Regions from separate parts of the Streptosporangium sp. NPDC000563 genome, predicted to be linked through region 2. Evidence: riboswitches for the same ligand, from Rfam matches in the RefSeq annotation. Region 2 holds a riboswitch; the other holds the start of a gene.

Region 1 (3,002 bases), on a different contig from region 2:
ACCGGTTCCCCTCGTTCTCCGCCCAGCCGGGCGACCACCGGCCGATCGGAGGGTTGAGCGAGGTCCGTCCGGGGGTCGGCAGGTGCGAGGTGGTCTGCTTCACCTCCGAGCACGACTCCGCGTTCTCGCGGCTCTCCCCCGAGCAGGTCGAACTGGTCATGGAGGCCTGGGTCGACCGTACGGCGGAGCTGTCGGCGACGCCCGGCGTGGAGCAGGTCTTCTGCTTCGAGAACCGGGGGGCGGAGATCGGCATCACCCTGGCCCACCCGCACGGCCAGATCTACGCGTACCCCTACGTGACCCCGCGCACCAGGCTCACCCTCGGGGCGGCCGAGCGCCACAGGGAGCGGACGGGCGGCAACCTGTTCGCCGACGTCCTGGCCGCGGAGCGTGCGGCCGAGATCCGGGTGGTGGGCTCGAACGAGCACTGGACGGCCTTCGTCCCCGCCGCGGCGCGCTGGCCCGTGGAGGTCCACCTCTACCCGCACCGCAGGGTCCCCGACCTGGTCGCGCTGGACGCCGGGGAACGCGCGGCGTTCGGCCCCCTCTACACCGACGTGCTCCGCCGCCTCGACGGGATCTTCGGCGTGCCCATGCCGTACGTCGCGGCCTGGCACCAGGCACCGGTCTCCACCGGCCGCGATCTGTCGTACGCGCACATGGAGCTGTTCAGCATCCGCCGCGCGCCGGACAAGCTGAAATACCTCGCCGGGTCGGAGTCGGCGATGGGCGCCTTCGTGAACGACGTGTCGCCCGAGGCGACAGCACAACTGCTGCGCTCTGTTGTCACGAACTGATTACCGCTTGGTCTCGTCTTGAGGTCGCATGACCTGCTGTTTACCACTACTATCCTTCCCACATCGGCTGTAAACGCTGATTTGCCTAATCCCGGGCACCTTGCCCGGGAGCCGGGGAACCACCGCACCTGGGGTGAAACCACTTCGGTGGAAGGGCTTCCTCCAGCCCGAACCCGTCAGCTAACCCGGTAGGCGTAAGGAGAGGAGAGTGCGTGGCGGCCCCGTCCCCCACGTTCCGTCGGCGTGCGTCTCTGGCCCTCTGCCTGAGCTCGATCGTCGTGTTCACCATCGGCGCCCCCACCGCCGGAAGCGCGGACCCCAAGCCCACCGAGGCCAAGCTCCGCGCCGAGCTGGCCAAGCTCGGCAAGCAGGTCGACAAGCTGATCGAGACCTACGCGGCCACCCGCGAGTCGCTCAAGATGGCGCAGAAGGCCGAGATCGTCGCCAAGCAGAACCTGGAAAAGGCCGAGAAGACCTACGTCGAGGCCAAGCGGGAGGTCGACTCCATCGTCCAGTTGCGCTACCAGAGCAGCGGCGGAGGGCTGCCCGCGCTGATGTTCTCCGGCGACATGGGCGCCGCCGCGGTGATGGAGCAGCTCACCGCCCAGCAGGCCGCCCACCTGGAGGGCTTCGTCAACAGCATCGAACGCAGGAAGCGGGCGGCCGAGACGGCCGCCACGCTCACCGACGAGATCGGCGACGAGGCCAAGGAGGTGCAGGCACAGCGCGAGAAGGCCGAGAAGCTGATCCGCGACATGAAGAACAAGCTCGACCGGCTCGCCCCCACCGGTTCCGGCCGTCGCGCCGACGGCAGCTGGGCGCCGCAGCTGCCCACCGGCGCCGACAACATCACCGACCGCACCCGGATCATGCGCGACGCCGTCATGAGGCGCTTCAACCTGCCGTACTCGGTCGGCTGCTACCGGGCCGTCAACGACGGCGGCGAGCATCCTCTGGGCCGTGCCTGCGACTTCATGATGAGCGCCGGTGGCGCGATGCCCACGGCCGCCAATCTCGCGCTCGGCGACGAGATCGCCGCCTGGGCCATCAAGAACAAGGCCAAACTCGGCGTGAAGTACGTGATCTGGCGCCAGCGCATCAACCACGGCTCCGGCTGGAGGTTCATGTCGAACCGAGGCGGCATCACGGCCAACCACTTCGACCATCCGCACATCTCGATGTACTGATCTCCGGGAGCGGCGCCCGGTCGCGTGAGCGGCGGCTCACCCCTGGGCGCCCCCGTGGGCGAAGGTGGGCGCCGCGCCCGTGGACGCGGGCCGGGCGGCGCCCCCGCCCGCCTGGAGGGGGGCGAGGTCGACGAATATGCGGTAGTCGGAGATCAGGCCGTCGTCGCGGGTGCGCCAGATCGATACGGCCACGACGCCGACGTCCGTGCCGTCGAGCCGCCGGTAGGTCACCTCGGTCTCGGCGATGATGTCGGCGTCCACCTGCCAGTTCCGCACGATCCTGTGCCGCAGGCCGCCGATGGTGGAGAAGAAGTCCCGCAACCCGGCGGCGATGGCCTCGCGTCCCGCCATCGGCTCGGCGTTGCCGAACACCAACGTGGCGTCCTCGGCCAGCAACCGCACGAACTCGTCGGGGTCGAACGAGTCGACCGTCCGGAAAACGCGTCGCACCGCGTCGTCGCTCATGCCGATCCTTCCTCACACCGTCGGGATCACTGGTGGGGACGATACGGGGCGAGGGACGAGGCACAACTATCGCCGGGGTAGGTGTCCCGTCGCCCGAAGGCACACCGAAGGTCTGCGGAACCGGGGTGCGACGGCCAGGTCTGCGCACCGCGCCGGATCGCGGCGCGTCCAGCCCTCCGCACCCCTCGTCAACGGCACCGGCCCCTGGTTCACCGATGCGCGGCCTTCAGGCCGACCTCTCCCAGACATTCCAGTACGGCGTCGACGGACATCAGGAACGGGTCGGACTGCAGAATTCGCGTGTGCATCGTGCTCATTTCCTGACCCGGCAGGATTCCCAGCTCCCGGTCGAGCAGCACGATGGTCTCCTGGAACACCTCCAGCGCCTCCCCTTGGCGACCGGTCCGGTAGAGGGCGAGCATCAGCAGGGTGCGGAACCGTTCGTGGAACGGGAAACGCATGATCAGGCCGCGCAGCTCGGGTATGGTCTCGAAGTGGTTCCCGAGGCCGATGTCCGCGCCGATACGCAGCTCCAGCAGTGAGGTTCGCAGTT
Region 2 (3,002 bases):
CTTCATCACGGTGCACCTGCCCAAGTCCAAGGAGACCATCGGTCTCATCGGCGACAGGGAGCTCCACGCGGTCAAGCCGAACGTGCGCCTCATCAACGTCGCCCGGGGCGGCATCATCGACGAGAACGCCCTCTACTCCGCGATCAAGGAGGGCCGCGTCGCCGGCGCCGGCATCGACGTGTTCCCCAAGGAGCCGGTCACCGACAGCCCGCTCTTCGAGCTCGACCAGGTCGTCGTCACCCCGCACCTGGGCGCCTCCACCCACGAGGCCCAGGAGAAGGCGGGCACCCAGGTCGCACGCAGCGTGAAGCTCGCCCTCGCCGGGGAGTTCGTGCCGGACGCGGTCAACGTCCAAGGCGGTGCCGTCGCCGAGGACGTCAAGCCGGGTCTGCCGCTCGCCGAGAAGCTCGGCCGGGTGTTCACCGCCCTCGCGGGCGAGGTCGCCACCAAGCTCGACGTCGAGGTGCGCGGTGAGATCGCCTCCCACGACGTCCGCGTGCTGGAGCTGGCCGCGCTCAAGGGCGTCTTCACCGACGTGGTCGAGGACTCGGTCACCTACGTCAACGCCCCGCTGCTGGCCAAGGACCGGGGGGTGTCGGTCGAGCTGGTCACCAGCTCCGAGAGCCCCGACTGGCGCAACGTCGTGACGGTCCGCGGCGTCCTCGCCGACGGCCGCACGGTCTCGGTCTCCGGCACCCTGTCCGGGCCGAGGCAGATCACGAAGATCGTCGAGGTCAACGGCTACCAGATGGAGATCGAGCCCACCGACCACCTGTCGTTCTTCACCTACACCGACCGTCCCGGCATCGTCGGCGTGGTCGGCCGTATTCTCGGCGACCACTCGATCAACATCGCCTCGATGCAGGTGGCCCGGGACGCCAAGGGCGGCAAGGCGCTGATCGCCCTCACCGTCGACACCGCGATCCCGGCCGAGGTGATCGACCAGATCGGCGCGGAGATCGGCGCCGACAGCGGCCGCTCGGCCGACCTGGCCGACTAGCCCCGTTTCCCGCGCGTGCCGCGTCGTCGCGGGTCGGTGGCCCTTCCCGATCCAGGACGACATGCGATCACCCAGGACCGATCGGGGGACGTACGGGAAACACGGCCGTGGTCCACCGATGTGGCCGCCGCCCCGATGACCGGGGCGGCGGCCACATCTCGTCTCAGCATGTGAGAAGTGTGTACGCCGGGCGAGACGGCGTTTCCGTGGGCAGGTAGCCTGGAATGAAATGCGCCAGGTTCTCGTAATTCCTACCTGCCGCGGCGAGGCCTGACAGGGGCAGGCCGGCGACTCGCCGCGGTGTCGTGGCGCTTGCCGGCTCCAAGCCCCCGTCGCCGGTCCGTGATCCGGACCCTCGACATCAGGCCTGGTCGGAGTCCCGACCGGAGACTTGACCACCTTCCTTGCTCGCGTGCGACCGAGACGAGATTCGCCATGTACGACATGTATCCCTGGAACCGTCCCGAGGAGACAGAGGACGAGGCCACCGACGCGCTCCAGACCGCTCTGGACCGCAGGGACAACGGTGGTGCCCCCACCCGCTGAACCCGTTCTCGCCGCCACCGGGGCCTCCACGGCCTCCCGGCGGCGATCCGCCGGCGTGTCTCATCCGCCGGGCACGACTTCGGTCGCGAGCTCGACCCGCTTGGCGAGCTGGACCCCCTGCGGGTCGGGGCGGACCGCGCCGACGAAGGAGGCGCGGCGCCAGGAGCTGAGCTTCTCCTCCTTGACGACGTCGCCGCTTTGCGGGGCGTGAACCATGTAGCCGGGCTTTGTGATCATGCCGACGTGGCCGAGGCCGCTGAAGAAGGCCAGGTCACCGGCTCTGAGGTCCTTCCAGGCGATCTTCTTGGAGAAGGCGGCGTACTGGTCGTAGGTGACGCGGGGGAGTTTGATCCCGGCGGCGCCGTAGGCGCGGAGCATCAGGCCGGAGCAGTCGAAGCCGCCGTTGCCGGTGCCGCCCCAGACGTAGGGCGTTCCGCGCTTGGACATGGCCCACTGCACGGCCTTCTGCCAGGCGGGCCTGACGTCCATCGCCTTCAGCGTTTCCTTCAGCGTGGGGGTTTTGAGCGCCGCGGGCCCGGGGGCGGGGGGCGGGGAGGCGGCCAGGGCGGCGGTCGAGGTCGCGCACACCGCGGCGCCGGCGAGGATCAGGGAGGCGGAGATGGACAGGACGCGGGGGAGAACTGTGCCGGACAGGATGATTCCTTCCATAAGGCCGGCCGGGTGAGCTGTCGGGCTCGGGCGTGGAGGCCGCCCTACGGCGCGAGAACGCGCTGATTCGCCCCAAGGGATCCGCCTGATGACGACCGGGAACGCGCTCCGGGGGAGGGGCGGTGTTCTCGGGGGTGCGGTAGATCCCGTAAAGAGTGGTTCCCCGGCTCCGTGCGGGCCCGGTAAGGGGATGGCCCGTACGGATTAGGCAGTGATGTGAATGGGAGGACCATAACGAAACCTCCCTAAACGGTCAATAGGGAGCAAAAAAGGACAAAACGATCAGAGGGTCTGTCGTGCGAACACGTCCGCAGAATGAGACCGGTGTTCAATCGCCGAGACGGACCGGTAAGGTGCCTGCATGGATTCGCGTAACATTCGCCTGGCGGTCATCCCCGGGGACGGAATCGGAGTCGAGGTCGTCGCCGAAGGGCTGAAGGTCCTCGAAGCGGTCGGTACGAAGGTGGAGACCACCACCTACGACCTCGGCGCCAAGCGCTACCACGAAACCGGCGAGACCCTGCCGGACCCGGTCCTCGACGAACTGCGCGGATACGACGCGATCCTGCTCGGCGCGGTCGGCGACCCCAGCGTGCCCCCGGGCATCCTGGAGCGCGACCTGCTGCTCAAGCTCCGCTTCCAGCTCGACCACTACGTGAACCTGCGCCCGGTCAAGCTCTTCCCCGGCGTCGAGACGCCGCTGGGCGGATCCCGCCCCGAGGACATCGACATGATCGTCGTCCGCGAGGGCACCGAGGGCCCGTACGCCGGAGCGGGTGGCGTCATG

Evidence for each region. A riboswitch is a leader RNA that binds a small molecule or an ion and turns the genes downstream of it on or off. The one in region 2 is predicted to bind cyclic di-AMP.
Region 1: linked by a shared signal. The riboswitch ahead of ABT352_RS36020 (coiled-coil domain-containing protein) and the one ahead of ABT352_RS26480 (C40 family peptidase) in region 2 are both predicted to bind cyclic di-AMP.

The regions. Positions count from the first base shown of each region.
Region 1 covers NZ_JBEPDA010000028.1:64,678-67,679, reverse strand. Annotated here, with positions in the region: gene galT (galactose-1-phosphate uridylyltransferase) at 1-797, shown strand, start outside; cyclic di-AMP (ydaO/yuaA leader) riboswitch at 870-1,006, shown strand; gene ABT352_RS36020 (coiled-coil domain-containing protein) at 1,010-1,984, shown strand; gene ABT352_RS36015 (nuclear transport factor 2 family protein) at 2,021-2,449, opposite strand; gene ABT352_RS36010 (AfsR/SARP family transcriptional regulator) at 2,659-3,002, opposite strand, start outside.
Region 2 covers NZ_JBEPDA010000013.1:182,829-185,830, forward strand. Annotated here, with positions in the region: gene serA (phosphoglycerate dehydrogenase) at 1-1,000, shown strand, start outside; gene ABT352_RS26480 (C40 family peptidase) at 1,607-2,215, opposite strand; cyclic di-AMP (ydaO/yuaA leader) riboswitch at 2,203-2,436, opposite strand; gene ABT352_RS26485 (3-isopropylmalate dehydrogenase) at 2,577-3,002, shown strand, end outside.